Regions from separate parts of the Streptomyces sp. NPDC048636 genome, predicted to be linked through region 2. Evidence: predicted binding sites of a transcription regulator. Region 2 holds the regulator's gene; each other region holds the start of a gene.
The links. The regulator HrcA, encoded in region 2, represses chaperone genes, less so after heat shock. The targets are predictions, from matches to a motif close to TTNGCACTCNGNNNNNCNGAGTGCNAA.

Region 1: the regulator HrcA is predicted to act here: its motif matches at 1,553-1,579, upstream of AB0C66_RS01915 (FmdB family zinc ribbon protein).
Region 3: the regulator HrcA is predicted to act here: its motif matches at 3,960-3,986, upstream of groL (chaperonin GroEL).

The regions. Positions count from the first base shown of each region.
Region 1 covers NZ_JBEZHR010000001.1:405,131-411,019, forward strand. The annotation lists gene AB0C66_RS01910 (S-methyl-5'-thioadenosine phosphorylase) at 185-1,033, opposite strand; gene AB0C66_RS01915 (FmdB family zinc ribbon protein) at 1,180-1,542, opposite strand; gene AB0C66_RS01920 (potassium/proton antiporter) at 1,680-3,167, opposite strand; gene AB0C66_RS01925 (penicillin acylase family protein) at 3,421-5,889, shown strand, end outside.
Region 2 covers NZ_JBEZHR010000002.1:287,634-293,522, reverse strand. The annotation lists gene AB0C66_RS07140 (16S rRNA (uracil(1498)-N(3))-methyltransferase) at 85-828, opposite strand; gene AB0C66_RS07135 (nitronate monooxygenase) at 825-1,916, opposite strand; gene dnaJ (molecular chaperone DnaJ) at 2,153-3,289, opposite strand; gene hrcA (heat-inducible transcriptional repressor HrcA) at 3,290-4,306, opposite strand; gene AB0C66_RS07120 (MBL fold metallo-hydrolase) at 4,483-5,220, shown strand; gene AB0C66_RS07115 (DUF3097 domain-containing protein) at 5,243-5,889, shown strand, end outside.
Region 3 covers NZ_JBEZHR010000003.1:266,311-272,199, forward strand. The annotation lists gene AB0C66_RS11740 (MurR/RpiR family transcriptional regulator) at 64-993, shown strand; gene murQ (N-acetylmuramic acid 6-phosphate etherase) at 1,085-2,041, shown strand; gene groL (chaperonin GroEL) at 2,176-3,801, opposite strand; gene AB0C66_RS11755 (cold-shock protein) at 4,148-4,354, opposite strand; gene AB0C66_RS11760 (MoaD/ThiS family protein) at 4,762-5,040, opposite strand; gene thrC (threonine synthase) at 5,037-5,889, opposite strand, start outside.

The sequences.
Region 1 (5,889 bases), on a different contig from region 2:
CCCCTCACGATGCCTGCCCTCGCCCGAACCCGCTCGGGCCTGTGGACGGCCCAGCGGCCTGTGCATAACTCGGCCACCCGTTCGAGCGACGACTCACCTCCAGGCCCGCCCAAGCTCACCCCCGGGCCCGCCCGAGCCCACCTCAAGCGCACACCAGGCCCCGTGCCAACCCGAGCCCGGCGCCCTACGGCAGTTCGATCCCCAGGTCCCAGCCGTCATGGGCGTGGATGCACAGACAGTCCCGCTCGGAGCTCTCCGGCAGCTTGGCCACCGCGTCGAAGAGCACCTCGCGCAGCCGCCCCACGTTCTCGCCGAACACCTTCAGCACCTCGGTGTGGGTGACCCCCTCACCCGTCTCCACGCCCGCGTCCAGATCGGTCACCAGCGACAACGACGTGTAGCAGAGCCCCAGTTCACGGGCGAGCACGGCCTCCGGATGGCCGGTCATCCCCACCACCGACCAGCCCTGCGCCGCATGCCAGCGTGATTCCGCCCGGGTGGAGAAGCGCGGCCCCTCGATCACGCACATCGTCCCGCCGTCCACCGGCTCCCAGGTGCGGGCGCGCGCCGCCTCGACGGCGGCCTTCCGCCCCACCGGGCAGTACGGGTCGGCGAAGGTCGTATGCACCACGTTCGGGATCCGGCCGTCCGAAAGCGGTTCACCGTCGAAGTAGGTCTGGACGCGCCCCTTCGTACGGTCCACCAACTGGTCCGGCACCAGCAGCGTCCCCGGTCCGTACTCCGGCCGCAGCCCGCCCACCGCGCACGGTCCGAACACCTGCCGCACACCGAGCGAGCGCAGGGCCCACAGGTTGGCGCGGTAGTTGATCCGGTGCGGCGGCAGATGGTGCTTGCGGCCGTGGCGGGGGAGGAAGGCGACCTGCCGTCCCGCCACGTCGCCGACGAAGAGTGCGTCGCTCGGCGCCCCATAGGGAGTCTCGACGGTGATCTCGGTCACATCGTCGAGGAACGAGTAGAACCCCGAACCCCCGATGACCCCTATGTCTGCTTGCCTGTTGCTGGTCTCGACCATGCGATCACCCTAGCCAGCGGCGTCCGCCGGTACGACACCCCGCCGTCTCCCGTACCGCCCCGCGCCCAGCACCCCGCCGTCTCCCGTGCGACCCGACGCACGACACCCCGCCGTCCCGGAGACGGCGGGGTGTCGCGAAGAAGGAGTCAGGCGGCCGAGGACGCGCTGCTCGACGAGGAGCTCGACGAACCGGACGACGAAGAAGTCGACGTCGAGGACGACGAGCCCGACCCGGACGACGAGTCCGAGGACGACGACGAGTCCGAGGACGAGCTGCCGCTGTCGGTCTTCGCCGCGGGCTTCGTGGCGGCGCCGCTCGCGCTGCTGGTGGAGGAGCGGCTGTCGTTCCGGTAGAAGCCGGAGCCCTTGAAGACAATGCCGACCGCCGAGAACACCTTCTTCAGACGTCCCTGGCAGCTGGGGCACTCGGTGAGCGCGTCGTCGGTGAACTTCTGCACCGCCTCGAGGCCCTCGCCGCACGCGGTGCACTGGTACTGGTAGGTCGGCACGTACTTCCTCCTGGCACTCTCACTCAATGAGTGCTAACGACGCTCCATAGTGCAGTATTCCGGCCCATCAGTCCACTGGCTCGGGCCATACGGTGATCGATCCCACGCGCCCCCGCCCCCGGCCGATTCCTCTTCCGTCAGCCGCCCGTCCCCAGCCAGCCCGCCAGTTTGCCGCCGCGGCCCACCGCCCGCAGCCGCTTCTCCGCCGCGTCCCGCACCGGGTCCGTGGCCACCACCAGCAGTTCGTCGCCGCGCCGCAGTGCCGTCGAGGGCAGGGGCACAAAGCTGGTCTTGTCCCGGACGACCAGGGTGACCGCGGCCCCGGGCGGCAGCCGCAGCTCGCCGATCTCGACCCCGTGCATCTTGGAGTCCCCGGGGATGGTGACCGACAGCAGGTGGCCGCGCAGCCGCTCCAGCGGCGCCGACTCGATCCCGAGGTCCGACGCCTCGTCCGGTCCGCCCAGGTGCAGCCGGGTGGCCAGCCAGGGCAGCGTCGGCCCCTGGACCAGGGTGTAGATGATCACCAGCACAAAGACGATGTTGAAGATCCGGCGGCTGTCGGGCACCTCGCTGACCACCGGGATGGTCGCCAGCACAATGGGCACCGCGCCGCGCAGTCCGGCCCAGGACAGCAGCGCCTTCTCCCGCCACGGCACCCGGAACGGCGCCGTGCTGACCAGGACCGACACCGGCCGGGCGACCACCGTCAGCACCAGCCCCACGACCACCGCCGGCCAGATGTCATCGGCCAGCTCGTGCGGTGTCACCAGCAGGCCGAGCAGGACGAACATGCCGATCTGGGCGATCCAGCCCAGCCCCTCGGCGAAGCCGCGCGTCGCCGGCCAGTGCGGCAGCCGGGCGTTGCCCAGGACGAGCGAGGCGAGATAGACGGCGAGGAAACCGGAGCCGTGCGCCAGCGCGCCCGCCGCGTAGGCGATCACGGCGATGGCGATCACCGCGATCGGGTAGAGGCCGGAGGCGGGCAGTGCCACGTGCCGCAGGCTGTACGCGCCGAGCCAGCCGATCGCGAGCCCGACCACCGCCCCGATCGCCAGCTCCAGGGCGATCTCGCCCATCAGGACGTACCAGGAGTCGATGGCGCCGTGGGCGGAGAAGGCGACCACAAGGATCACCACCGGGGCGTCGTTGAACCCCGACTCGGCCTCCAGGGCGCCCGTGAGCCTCTTGGGCAGCGGCACCTTGCGCAGTACCGAGAAGACCGCCGCCGCGTCCGTGGACGACACCACCGCGCCGATGATCAGCGCCTGCCGCCAGTCCAGTCCCACTACGTAGTGCGCGGCCGCCGCGGTGACCCCCACGCTCACCGCGACGCCGACGGTGGACAGTGCCGCCGCCGTCGGCAGGGCGGGCTTGATCTCCCGCCACTTCGTGCCGAGACCGCCCTCGGTAAGGATCACGACCAGGGCGGCATAGCCGAGGATCTGCGTCAGCTCGGCGTCGTCGAATTTGATCCCGATACCGTCCTGGCCGATGGCCACGCCGATCCCGAGATAGATCAGCAGGGTGGGCAGGCCGCTGCGGGAGGAGATCCTTACGGCCGCCACCGCGATGAGGAGGACGAGCGAGCAGACCAGCAGCAGTTCATTGAGGTGGTGAACAGTCAGGGGCCGAACCTTTCTCGCGGGAGCGGCAGGGGTCGCGTCAGCGGCGCCCGGCCGACCGGAACTTCATTGCCTTACCTAACATTTTACGGGTTCTTGACGCGCGCCTCCCGTGCGGGTGGTGAGCCGGGCGGTAATGACCCGGCCCGTCGGCCGGTGCTCGGCCTCAGCCCTGACTCCGCGTAGGGGAGGAGTCAGCGCTGCGCCTATGGTTGCTCCAGCACTCCAGGACCACCCTGCCCCTCGAAGGACAGCGATGCCCGCCAACAAGACCGGCTCTTCTCCCAAAAAGAAGAAGAGTCGACGCCTCCGCCTGATCGTGATCGCAGTAGTGCTGCTGCTCGTCGGAGGCGTCGGCTATGGCACGTACTGGAGCATCAGTACCGTGCGTGCCTCGTTCCCGGAGACCACGGGGTCGCTTCAGCTGAAGGGGCTCTCGGGGCCCGTCCAGGTCAAACGGGACGGCTACGGGATACCTCAGATCTACGCCAGCACTCCCGAGGATCTGTTCCGCGCCCAGGGGTTCGTCCAGGCCCAGGACCGCTTCTGGGAGATGGACGTCCGCCGGCATATGACCTCCGGCAGACTTTCGGAGATGTTCGGTTCCGGCCAGGTGGAGACCGACGCGTTCCTGCGCACCATGGGCTGGCACCGGGTGGCCAAGAAGGAGTACGACACCAAGCTGTCGCCCGCCACCAAGAAGTATCTGCGGTCCTACTCCGACGGGGTCAACGCGTACCTCAAGGACCACTCGGGCAAGGAACTGTCCGTCGAATACGCGGCCCTGGACTTCAAGAACGAGGGCTACAAGCCGGAGAAGTGGAGCCCGGTCGACTCGGTCGCCTGGCTCAAGGCGATGGCCTGGGACCTGCGCGGCAATATGCAGGACGAGGTGGACCGCGCACTGGCGTCCAGCAGGCTGGACCCGGACCAGATAGAGGACCTGTACCCGTCGTATCCGTACGACCGGAACAAGCCGATCGTCCAGGACGGCGCGCTCGACCGGGCCACCGACAGGTTCGACCCCAAGGCGACCTCCACGGAGACCACCGGGAGCGGTACCGGCACAGCGCCCGGCGCCGGGAGCGCCGCGCAGGGCCTCCAGACCGGGCTCTCCTCGCTCTCCAAGACCCTGGACAAGATCCCGGCCCTGCTGGGTCCGAACGGCACCGGTATCGGCTCCAACTCCTGGGTGATCGACGGCAAGCACACGACCACCGGTAAGCCGCTGCTGGCCAACGATCCGCACCTCGCCCCACAGCTGCCGTCCGTCTGGTACCAGATGGGCCTGCACTGCAAGAAGGTCAGCAGCGCCTGCCCGTACGACACGGCGGGCTTCACCTTCTCGGGCATGCCGGGCGTGGTCATAGGTCATAACCAGAACATCAGCTGGGGCATGACCAACCTGGGCGCCGACGTCAGCGACCTCTACCTGGAGAAGGTCACGTCGGACAGCTACCTCTACGACGGCAAGCAGGTCCCCTTCACCACCCGGGACGAGACCATCAAGGTCGCGGGCGGTAAGAGCCGCACCATCACCGTCCGCACCAGCAACAACGGACCGATCGTCTCCGACCGCGACGACGAGCTCACCGAGGTCGGGAGAAACGCCCCGGTGGGCCGCGGAGGCGACGGTGTGGCCCCCGACCGCGGCGACGGCTACGCGGTGGCCCTGAAGTGGACCGCGCTGTCCCCGTCCAACAGTATGGACGCCGTCTTCGGGCTCAACACCGCCCGGAACTTCACCGACTTCCGCAAGGCCGCCCGTGACTTCGCGGTGCCCTCGCAGAACCTGATCTACGCCGACACCAAGGGCAATATCGGCTACCAGGCGCCCGGCAAGATCCCGGTGCGCGCCAAGGGCGACGGCCGCTACCCGGCGCCCGGCTGGGACTCGCGCTACAAGTGGAGCAAGTACGTTCCGCAGTCGGCGCTGCCCTGGGAGCTCAATCCCGAGCGCGGCTATATCGTCACCGCCAACCAGGCCGTCATCGACAAGAGGAAGTACCCCTACCTGCTGACGGAGGACTGGGGTTACGGCGCGCGCAGCCAGCGCATCAGCGATCTGATCGAGTCCAAGATCAAGGACGGCGGCAAGGTCTCCACCGAGGACATGCAGTCCATGCAGATGGACGACAGCAGTGAGATCGCCAAGCTGCTGACTCCCTATCTGCTGAAGATCGACATCAAGGACGAGTACGTCGGCGAGGCCCAGAAGCTGCTGGAGGGCTGGGACTACACCCAGGACTCCGACTCGGCCGCCGCCGCGTACTTCAACGCCGTCTGGCGCAACACCCTGATGCTCGCCTTCGGCAACAAGCTCCCCAAGGAGCTCCGGGTCAAGGGACAGTGCATGCGGGTGCGCCCGGCCGACGACTCCGGTCCGGCCGAGGATCTGGACGGCAACACCCGGCTGGTGCGCGAGTGCGGCACCCGCGACCCGGACATGGCCCAGCCCGACGGCGGCGACCGCTGGTACGAGGTGGTGCGCAAGCTCCTCAAGGAGCCGCGCAACGATTGGTGGAAGTCGCCGGGCTCCCGGCTCGACCCCGGTTCGCACAACCGTGACGAGCTGCTGAAGAACGCCATGAAGGACGCGCGCTCGGAGCTCACCGCCAAGCTGGGCAAGGACATCAACAGCTGGAGCTGGGGCCGGCTGCACCGGCTGACGCTGAAGAACCAGACCCTCGGCACCGAGGGCCCCGGCGTGGTGCAGTGGCTGCTC
Region 2 (5,889 bases):
TTGGGCGCGACGAACCGGAAGACCATCGTCGGCCACCGTGCCCCGCCCCGGGACGGGCCCGGGACCCCGGCGGGGACGGGCCGTTCAGCCCCAGCGTCCGGTGCGCCCCAGCAGCAGCGCGGCCGCCGCCGTTCCCGCCGTCGACGTGCGCAGCACGCTCGGCCCCAGCCGGTACGGCGCCGCGCCCGCCGCCGCGAAGGCCGTCAACTCCTCGGGGGAGACTCCCCCTTCGGGGCCCACGACGAGCACGATCTCACCGGCGGCCGGAAGTCCGGCCGTGGCCAGCGGCGCACTGCCCTCCTCGTGCAGCACGGCGGCGAAATCGGCATCGGCCAGAAGTCGGGCAACCTGCTTGGTCGTCAGCGCGTCCGTGACCTCCGGAAAGGTCAGGCGCCGGGACTGCTTGCCCGCCTCCCGGGCGGTCGCCCGCCACTTGCCGAGCGCCTTCAGCCCGCGCTCGCCCTTCCACTGGGTGATGCACCGGGCGGCGGTCCACGGCACCACGGCGTCCACACCGGTCTCGGTCATGGTCTCCACGGCCAACTCGCCGCGGTCGCCCTTGGGAAGCGCCTGCACCACGGTGATCCGCGGGCTCGGCGGCTCCTCATGGCGTACCTCGGCCACCTCCACCAGCAGCCGGTCCTTGCCCTCGACGGCCGCCACGGCGCCGTGGACGCCCGTACCGCGCCCGTCGGTGAGCACCACGGGCTCACCGACGCGCAGCCGCCGTACGGAGACGGCGTGCCGCCCCTCGGGCCCCTCCAGCGCGATCCGGGCCCCCGCGGCCGCCCCCTGGAGGGAGTCGGCCACGAACACCGGGGCGGTCACCAGACCTCGCCGTCGGACGGCTTGACGGTCAAGGCGGCGCGCGCCGCGTCCAATTCGGCCGCCAGCGTCTCCACCAGCCGCCCGGCGGGCAGCGCACGGGCCAGCCGGTGCCCCTGTCCGGCCCACAGCGCCATGCCCTGCGGATCGCCCTGCTTGGCCGCGGCCTTGCGCAGCCCGGAGGTGAGGTGGTGCAGCTGGGGGTAGGCGGCCGGGGCGTACGGGCCGTGCTCGCGGATGAATCGATTGACCAGGCCCCGGGCCGGACGCCCGGAGAAGGCGCGGGTCAGCTCGGTCCGGCCGAACATCGGGTCCGTCATGGCGCGCTTGTGCAGGGCGTTGGCCCCCGACTCCGCGGTGACCAGGAACGCGGTGCCCAGCTGGGCCGCGCTCGCACCCGCGGCCAGCGCCGCCGCGATCTGCGCACCGCGCATCAGCCCGCCCGCGGCGATGACCGGGATCTGTACGGACTCGCGGACCAGCGCGATCAGGGACAGCAGCCCGAGGCCGCCGCCCATACCGTCCTCGGAGGGGTCGTTACGGAAGCCGCCCTGGTGGCCGCCCGCCTCCACACCCTGCACACAGAGCGCGTCGGCGCCCGCCCACTGGGCGGTCTGCGCCTCGACCGGCGAGGTCACCGTGACGACGGTACGGGTACCGGCCCCGGCCAGCGCGGCCAGGACCTCACGGGTAGGGCAGCCGAAGGTGAACGAGACCACCGGCACCGGGTCCTCGAGCAGGATCGCCAGCTTCGCCTCGTACGCGTCGTCGGCGCCCGCCTCGGGGTCGCCGAGCGGTGTCTCGTACCAGGTGGACTCACCCGCCAGCTGCTCCCGGTAGACCTCGACGGCGGCCGGGTCGGCGGTGGGCGGCTGCGGCATGAACAGATTGACCAGGAAGGGGCGGCCGGTCAGCCCGCGCAGCTGTTTGATCTCTTCGTACATCGCCTCCGGGGTCTTGTACCCGGCGGCGAGGGAACCGAGGCCACCGGCCTCGGAGACGGCGGCGGCCAGCGGGGGGCAGGAAGCTCCGCCCGCCATCGGCGCCTGCACGATCGGATACCGAAAGAGATCGGTCAGTGCGGAGGGCATGACCACATCGTGTCATGCGCTCCGCACCGTCCGACAACCGGATCTACGGCGGCTCGCCGGGTCCAGGCCGGGCGGCTACCGCCCGTTGGCGGCGACTCCGGGGGGACAGACCCCCGGACCCCCGGCCGGGTGCCTACCGGCCGTTGAAGGCGTCCTTCAGGCGCGAGAACAGGCCCTGCTGCCCCGGCTTGGCCCCATCCCCCGGGGGACAAACCCCCGGACCCCCGGCCCGGCGCCTACCGGCCGTTGAAGGCATCCTTCAGGCGCGAGAACAGGCCCTGCTGCCCCGGCTTGAATTCGCCGGTCGGCCGCTCCTCGCCGCGCAGCTTGGACAGCCGCCGCATCAGCTCCTCCTGCTCCGCGTCCAGCTTGGTCGGGGTGGTCACCTCGACATGGACGATCAGATCGCCCCGGCCGCCGCCTCGCAGATGGGTGACACCGCGCTGGTGCAGCGGGATCGACTGGCCGGACTGGGTACCGGGCCGGATGTCGACCTCCTCCAGACCGTCCAGCGTCTCCAGCGGCACCTTGGTGCCGAGCGCCGCCGCCGTCATGGGGATGGTCACCGTGCAGTGCAGGTCGTCACCGCGGCGCTGGAAGACCGGGTGCGGGACCTCATGGATCTCCACATACAGGTCGCCCGCCGGGCCGCCGCCGGGGCCGACCTCGCCCTCGCCCGCCAGCTGGATCCGGGTGCCGTTGTCCACACCGGCCGGGATCTTCACCGTCAGGGTGCGGCGCGAGCGGATCCGCCCGTCACCGGCGCACTCCGGGCACGGGGTCGGCACCACGGTGCCGAAGCCCTGGCACTGCGGACATGGCCGCGAGGTCATGACCTGGCCCAGGAAGGAGCGGGTCACCTGGGAGACCTCACCGCGGCCGCGGCACATGTCACAGGTCTGCGCCGAGGTGCCCGGCGCCGCGCCCTCACCACTGCACGTGGTGCAGACGACGGCGGTGTCGACCTGGATGTCCTTGGTGGTCCCGAACGCGGCCTCGCTGAGCTCCACATCGAGACGGATCATGGCGTCCTGGCCGCGCCGGGTGCGGGACCGCGGTCCACGCTGTGAGGCGGTGCCGAAGAAGGCGTCCATGATGTCGGAGAAATTGCCGAAGCCCGCGCCGAAGCCACCGGCGCCGCCGCCTCCGCCCGCACCGGACATCGGGTCCCCGCCGAGGTCGTAGACCTGCTTCTTCTGCGGGTCCGACAGCACCTCGTACGCGGCGTTGATCTCCTTGAACCGCTCCTGGGTCTTCGGATCCGGGTTCACATCCGGGTGCAGCTCACGCGCGAGCCGGCGGAATGCCTTCTTGATCTCGTCCTGCGAGGCATCACGCCGCACGCCCAGGACTGCGTAGTAGTCCGTCGCCACTTACGACTCCGCCAGGATCTGTCCGACGTAACGTGCCACTGCGCGTACCGCTCCCATCGTTCCGGGGTAGTCCATGCGGGTCGGTCCGACCACGCCGAGTTTGGCGACGGCCTCGTCGCCCGAACCGTAGCCGACCGCGACCACCGAGGTGGAATTCAGCCCCTCGTGAGCATTCTCATGCCCGATGCGGACGGTCATACCCGAGTCCTTGGCCTCGCCGAGCAGCTTGAGGAGGACGACCTGCTCCTCAAGTGCCTCCAGAACGGGCCGGATCGTCAGGGGGAAATCATGCCCGAAACGCGTGAGGTTCGCGGTGCCGCCGATCATCAGCCGCTCCTCGGTCTCCTCCACCAGCGTCTCGAGCAAGGTCGCCAGCACGGTCGAGACCGTCCCCCGGTCCTCCTGCTCGAAGGACTCCGGAAGATCCTGCACCAACTGCGGCACATCCGCGAACCGCCGCCCCACGACACGGCTGTTGAGCCGGGCCCGCAGATCCGCGAGCGACTCCTCGCCCACCGGGGACGGACAGTCCACCATGCGCTGCTCGACCCGGCCGGTGTCCGTGATCAGCACCAGCATCACCCGGGCCGGGGCCAGCGGCAGCAGCTCCACATGGCGCACCGTCGAGCGGGTCAGCGACGGGTACTGCACCACCGCGACCTGCCGGGTCAGCTGCGCCAGCAGCCGGACGGTGCGGCCCACCACGTCATCGAGGTCCACGGCGCCGTCCAGGAAGTTCTGGATGGCGCGGCGCTCCGGTGTGGACAGCGGCTTCACGCCGGCCAGCCGGTCCACGAAGAGGCGGTAGCCCTTGTCGGTGGGGATGCGCCCGGCGCTGGTGTGCGGCTGCGCGATGAAGCCCTCGTCCTCCAGCGCGGCCATGTCGTTGCGCACGGTGGCCGGGGAAACCCCCAGCCGGTGGCGCTCGGTGAGCGCCTTGGAGCCGACCGGCTCCTCGGTCCCCACATAGTCCTGGACAATGGCACGCAGCACTTCGAGTCTGCGTTCGCTGAGCACCCCGCGCACCTCCCAGTCCAGCGGTCTCTTCAGGTCGTCCCCTGGCACTCAACGGGCACGAGTGCCAGAACCCCTACGCCAGTGTACGGCGGGGTGCGGTGGCCGGGGCAAGGGCCGCCGTGTGGCGGAGCCCGCACGATCCGCCACGCTATCGCCAGGAGAGCTAGCGTCTCGGTATGGAGACGTATTGGGAAGAGTCGCGGTGGCACGAGGCGGGCTGGGAGACCATCGCCGCCGGGGTGGCCCGGCTCCGCATGCCGGGCTGGGACGAGACCATCGGCGTGATCGTCGGCCGGACGGACGTACTCGTCGTGGACACCGGGGCGACCCTGCGTGACGGCGCCGCGCTGCGCACCCAGATCACCCGGCTCGCCGGGCGCCGCCCCACCCGGATCGCGCTCACCCATCCGCACTTCGACCATGTCCTGGGCACCGCCGCCTTCTCGGGCTGCGAGGTGTACGGCGCGGCGGGCCTGGACGAACTGCTGCGCGCGGAACGGGAGGAGCTGCGCGAGTCGGCCATCCGGCAGGGTGTGGAGCGGGGCGCCGCCACCGAGGCCGCCGACCATCTGGTCCTCCCCCACCACCTGGTCTCCGGGGAGCTCACCCTTGACCTGGGCGACCGGCCGGTGCTGCTGGCGAACGTGGGCCCCGGGCACAGCGCCCACGATCTGGCGGTCCTGGTCCCGGGCCGGCCCGAGGTGGTCTTCTGCGGCGATCTGGTCGAGGAGTCCGGACCGCCGCAGGCGGGGCCCGACGCGATCCCCGCGCGGTGGCCCGCCGCCCTGGACCGGCTGCTGGAGCTCGGCGGGGAGGAGGCGCGGTACGTCCCGGGCCACGGGGCGGTGGTGGACGCGGAGTTCGTACGTGCCCAGCGCGCCGATCTGGCCGCCCGCTTCGGCGTGTCCCCCTAGTCCCGGCGCTATCGTCTGCCGGGTGCGCAGCCGATACGACAACCCCGATCTGACCCCGCCCTGGAAGCGGCAGCAGCCCGCCCCGGAGGTCGCCGCCGAACCGGACCTCGTCGTGGAGGAGGTCACCACCGGGTTCTGCGGGGCGGTGATCCGCTGTGAGAAGACCGCGCAGGGGCAGACGGTCACTCTGGAGGACCGCTTCGGTAAACACCGTGTCTTCCCCATGGAGCCGCGCGGCTTTCTGCTCGAGGGCCGTGTCGTCACGCTGGTGCGCCCGCGCGCGACGGCCCCCGCCGCGCCCCGGCGCACGGCTTCCGGTTCGCTCGCCGTACCGGGGGCGCGGGCGAGGGTGGCCCGCGCGGGGCGCATCTATGTCGAGGGACGCCATGACGCGGAGCTGGTGGAGCGGGTCTGGGGGGACGATCTGCGCGTCGAGGGCGTGGTCGTCGAGTACCTGGAGGGTGTCGACGATCTCCCCGCCATCGTCCGGGAGTTCGCCCCCGGCCCGGATGCCCGGCTCGGCGTCCTGGTCGACCACTTGGTGCCCGGTTCCAAGGAGTCCCGGATCGCCGCCGAGGTCACCGGCGACGACGTACTGGTCGTCGGCCACCCCTATATCGACATCTGGGAGGCCGTGAAACCGTCCTCGCTGGGCATCTCCGCCTGGCC
Region 3 (5,889 bases), on a different contig from region 2:
CCGGTGACATACCGCGGTGCGCCCAGGGTTGACGGTCGCCATGGCCGGAAATAGTTTTCAGATGTGAGCAGTAGGCTGAAGGAAACTTTCACCCCGTCCGACGCACCCGCTCCCGCACCGGCCGCCCTCGCGGCGAAGGTCCGTACGCTGGCTCCCTCCATGACCCGCTCCATGCAGCGCGTCGCCGAGACCGTGGCCGGTGATCCGGCCGGTTGCGCCGCGCTCACCGTCACCGGGCTCGCCGAGCGCACGGGTACGAGTGAAGCCACCGTCGTACGCACCTCCCGACTGCTCGGCTACCCCGGATATCGCGATCTGCGCCTCGCGCTGGCCGCGCTGGCGGCACAGCAGGCGGCGGGCCGGGCCCCGGCGGTCACGGCGGATATCGCGGTCGACGACCCGATCTCCGACGTGGTCACCAAGCTGGCCCAGGAGGAGCAGCAGTGTCTGGCGGACACCGCCGCCGGACTGGACACCGGCCAGCTGGAGGCGGCCGTCTCGGCGCTCGCCACCGCCCGCCGTATCGATGTCTACGGAGTGGGCGCCTCCAGCCTCGTCGGCCAGGACCTCGTCCAGAAGCTCCTGCGCATCGGGCTGATAGCCCATGCCCACGCCGATCCGCATCTCGCGGTCACCAACGCCGTGCAGCTCCACTCGGGCGACGTGGCCATCGCGATCACCCACTCGGGCCGCACCACGGACGTCATCGAACCGCTGCGGGTCGCCTTCGAGCGCGGGGCGGCCACCGTCGCGATCACCGGACGGCCGGACGGCGAGGTGGCGCAGTACGCGGACTTCGTCCTCACCACCTCCACCGCCCGCGAGAGCGAGCTGCGCCCGGCGGCCATGGCCAGCCGTACCAGTCAGCTGCTGGTGGTGGACTGCCTGTTCATCGGGGTCGCACAGCGTACGTACGAGTCCGCCGCGCCCGCGCTGTCCGCCTCGTACGAGGCGCTCGCCCACCGGCACGACCCCCGCCCCCGCCACCGCTGAACCACCACCACGGAGATTCCCGAACCACCCCCGAGTCATCCGCACCTCCCCCCACCCCCGCCACGCTGACTATGGGAAAGAGCCGTTTCGCATGACTTCCGCAGCCGACCAGGGTCAGGGCCAGGGCCCGGCACAGCTCCGGGCCCAGCTGGAGACCCTCACCACCGAGGCTTTCCGCCCCGAACTCGCCGAGATCGACCAGCTCGAGACGGTGGAGATCGCCCGGATCATGAATGAGGAGGACACGGCGGTCCCCACCGCCGTCGCCGCCCAGCTCCCCCGGATCGCCGCCGCCATCGACGACATCGCCGCCCGGATGGCCCGCGGTGGTCGGCTGGTCTACGCGGGCGCGGGCACCGCGGGGCGGCTCGGGGTGCTCGACGCGAGCGAGTGCCCGCCCACCTTCAACACCCGGCCGGGGCAGGTCCTCGGGATGCTCGCGGGCGGGCCGGAGGCCATGGTGAACTCCATCGAGGGGGCGGAGGACAGCAAGGAGCTGGCCGCCGCGGACCTCGACCGGCTCGGAGTGGGCGAGGACGACGCGGTCGTCGGCGTCTCGGCCTCCGGCCGCACCCCGTACGCCGTCGGCGCGGTCGAGCACGCCCGGTCCCGGGGCGCGCTGACCGTCGGGCTGTCCTGCAACGCGGGCTCGGCGCTGGCCGCGGCGGCCGACCACGGCATCGAGATCGTGGTGGGGCCGGAGCTGGTCACCGGCTCGACCCGGCTGAAGTCGGGCACCGCCCAGAAGCTGGTGCTCAACATGATCTCGACCATCACCATGATCCGGCTGGGCAAGACCTTCGGGAATCTGATGGTCGATGTGCGCGCCTCCAACGAGAAGCTGCGCGCACGCTCCCGCCGGATCGTCTCGCTGGCCACCGGCGCCCCGGACGAACGGATCGAGAGCGCGCTCACGGCCACGGACGGCGAGACCAAGAACGCCATCCTCACCATCCTGGGCGAGGTGGACGCACCGACCGCCGAGAAGCTGCTCGCCGAGGCGGGCGGCCGGCTGCGCGCGGCCCTGGAGGCCGCGCGGGCGCGCTGAGCGCTCGGCGGTAGTCGGCCAACGGGCCGGGAGGAAGCCGGGAGGAAGCCGGAAGGAAAACGCCGTCGGGGCGGCACCCCTGGGAGAGGGTGCCGCCCCGACGTTCAGGACGGTTCGACCGACGGGATCGTCGATCAGAAGTCCATGTCACCGCCCGGCATACCGCCCGGAGCGCCCGCCGCGGCGGCCTTCTCCGGCTTGTCGGCGATGACGGCCTCGGTGGTCAGGAACAGCGCGGCGATCGACGCGGCGTTCTGGAGCGCGGAGCGCGTGACCTTGGCCGGGTCGATGATGCCCTCGGCGATCAGGTCGACGTACTCGCCGGTGGCCGCGTTGAGACCGTGGCCCGGGGTCAGGTTGCGCACCTTCTCCACCACGACGCCGCCCTCGAGGCCGGCGTTGACCGCGATCTGCTTCAGCGGGGCCTCGAGCGCCAGGCGGACCGCCTGGGCACCGGTGGCCTCGTCACCCTCGAGCTCCAGCTTCTCGAAGACCGAGACGGTCTGGAGCAGGGCCACGCCACCACCGGCGACGATGCCCTCCTCGACGGCGGCCTTGGCGTTGCGCACCGCGTCCTCGATGCGGTGCTTGCGCTCCTTGAGCTCGACCTCGGTCGCGGCACCGGCCTTGATGACGGCCACGCCGCCGGCCAGCTTCGCCAGGCGCTCCTGGAGCTTCTCGCGGTCGTAGTCCGAGTCCGAGGACTCGATCTCGGCGCGGATCTGGTTGACGCGGCCCTGCACCTGCTCGGTGTCGCCGGCGCCGTCCACGATGGTGGTCTCGTCCTTGGTGACCGTGATCTTGCGAGCACGGCCGAGCAGGTCGAGTCCGGCGTTCTCCAGCTTGAGGCCGACCTCCTCGGAGATGACGGTGCCACCGGTGAGGATGGCGATGTCACCGAGCATGGCCTTACGGCGGTCACCGAAGCCCGGAGCCTTGACGGCGACGGACTTGAAGGTGCCACGGATCTTGTTGACGACCAGGGTCGCCAGGGCCTCGCCCTCGATGTCCTCGGCGATGATCAGCAGCGGCTTACCGGACTGCATGACCTTCTCGAGCAGCGGGAGGAGGTCCTTCACGCTGCTGATCTTCGAGTTGACGATCAGGATGTACGGGTCGTCGAGCGACGACTCCATACGCTCCATGTCCGTCGCGAAGTACGGGGAGATGTAGCCCTTGTCGAAGCGCATGCCCTCGGTGAGCTCGAGCTCGAGCCCGAAGGTCTGCGACTCCTCGACGGTGATGACGCCTTCCTTGCCGACCTTGTCCATCGCCTCGGCGATGAGCTCGCCGATCTGGGTGTCGGCGGCGGAGATGGAGGCGGTGGAAGCGATCTGCTCCTTGGTCTCCACGTCCTTGGCCTGCTCGAGCAGCTGGGCGGAGACGGCCTCGACGGCCTTCTCGATGCCGCGCTTGAGGGCCATCGGGTTGGCGCCCGCGGCGACGTTCCGGAGGCCCTCCTTGACCAGCGCCTGGGCCAGGACGGTCGCGGTCGTCGTACCGTCACCGGCGACGTCGTCCGTCTTCTTCGCGACCTCCTTGACCAGCTCGGCACCGATCTTCTCGTACGCGTCCTCGAGCTCGATCTCCTTGGCGATGGAAACACCATCGTTGGTGATCGTGGGGGCGCCCCACTTCTTCTCGAGGACGACGTTACGGCCCTTGGGGCCGAGAGTGACCTTGACGGCGTCGGCGAGCTGGTTCATCCCGCGCTCGAGGCCGCGCCGTGCCTCCTCGTCGAACGCGATGATCTTGGCCATGTGAAGTGGTCCTCCCAAGACTTAGGGGGTACCTCCCAGGCCGTTAGGCCGTGGGGGCGGATTGCTCCGGACCGCGCTGGCGCCCGCGACGGACGGCCTGCCTGCCGTACGGTTCCTTGCCCCGTATGGCACTGGCGGGCCTCACCGACCCGGTCCTTCTGTCACTCTCACTGTCAGAGTGCTAACGCCAATGATTAGCACTCGACCCCCGAGAGTGCAAGCGCCGAGCCCTGAAGTACGGGCGCCCGCAGGAGCGGGGCCCGGCGGCAAGCCGAAGGGCCCGTGTCCCCCCGAGGGGGGCACGGGCCCTTCGATGCACTCCAGTCAGCTGCGTCGCGTCGGCGCGTCAGCCAACGGCCACGCGGACCATGTCGGCCTGCGGGCCCTTCTGGCCCTGCGAGATTTCGAACTCCACCCGCTGGCCTTCCTCGAGGGTGCGGTAGCCGTCCATCTGGATCGCGCTGTAGTGGACGAACACGTCCGCACCACCGTCGACCGCGATGAAGCCGTACCCCTTCTCCGCGTTGAACCACTTGACGGTGCCCTGAGCCATTCCTAACTCCCCTATTGCTGGCCCTTTTGCGCAGGACCGCACTCCGCGGACCCGGGTCAGACCTCACCCTCTCCGGTCGGGAGGGTGTGCGCCGGAACGCGTCGACCGCCGCTGAATGTATCCGTCCCAACGCCCTCTGCAACAGGTCAATCGGACGAGAATTCTGGGGGCGGCCGAGGGGCCGAAAGTGAAGGATCCTCACGAATGTGGGACAACTCGGGCCGGACATAGGGAACCAACTCGACAAATCGTGCTCACATCTCGCACACAACTTGACGAGTTCCGTAGGGGGTTCCAGCCTCCGGCCGGTTCGGAATCTGGCCAACTGTATCGCGTTTCCACAGACGGAATCGCCCCGTCCGTTTCTCCGGACGAGGCGATTCCGATGGTGCGGAGGTGATCGGGGGTCAGCAGCCGCCCGCGACCGCCGGGATGATCGAGACCCCGGCACCGTCCGGCGTGGCCGTGGCCAGGCCCTCCGCGAAGCGCACATCGTCGTCGTTGACGTAGACGTTCACGAAGCGGCGCAGCTTTCCGGTGTCGTCCAGGACGCGGGCGGAGATGCCCTGGTGGTTCTTCTCCAGGTCCGCCAGGACCTCGGCGAGGGTCGCGCCCTCGGCGCTGACCTCGGCCTGACCACCGGTGTAGGTGCGGAGGATGGTCGGAATTCGGACATTGACGCTCATACGAGTCCAGCCTCTCGGAACGAGTCAAGGGTGGGGCGGATGGTGGCGGAGGGGCCCGTGGTGGGTGCCACCGCGTCCAGGGTCTTCAGCCCGTCGCCGGTGTTGAGGACGACGGTCGTCAGGGTCGGGTCGAGGAGCCCGTCCTCGATCAGCTTCTTCGTCACGCCCACGGTGACCCCGCCCGCGGTCTCCGCGAAGATCCCCTCGGTGCGGGCCAGCAGCTTGATCGCGTCGACGACCTGCTCGTCGGTGACGTCCTCCACGGCACCGCCGGTGCGGCGCGCGATGTCCAGGACGTACGGACCGTCCGCCGGGTTGCCGATGGCCAGCGACTTGGCGATGGTGTTCGGCTTCTGCGGGCGGACCACGTCATGACCGGCCTTGAAGGCGGCGGAGACCGGGGAGCAGCCCTCGGCCTGGGCGCCGAAGATCTTGTAGGGGCGGTCCTCGACCAGGCCGAGCTGGATCAGCTCCTTCAGCCCCTTGTCGATCTTGGTGAGCTGGGAACCCGAGGCGATCGGAATGACGATCTGGTCCGGCAGCCGCCAGTCGAGCTGCTCGCAGATCTCGTAGGCCAGGGTCTTGGAGCCCTCGCCGTAGTACGGGCGCAGATTGACGTTGACGAAGCCCCAGCCCTCGCCCGCCGGGTCGCCGATCAGCTCGCTACAGAAGCGGTTGACGTCGTCATAGGTGCCCTCGATACCGACCAGGTCACCGCCGTAGACGGCGGCCATGACGACCTTGCCCGCCTCCAGGTCGTGCGGGATGAACACACAGGAGCGGAAGCCCGCGCGGGCGGCCGCGGCGCCGACCGCGCCCGCGAGATTGCCGGTGGAGGAGCAGGACAGG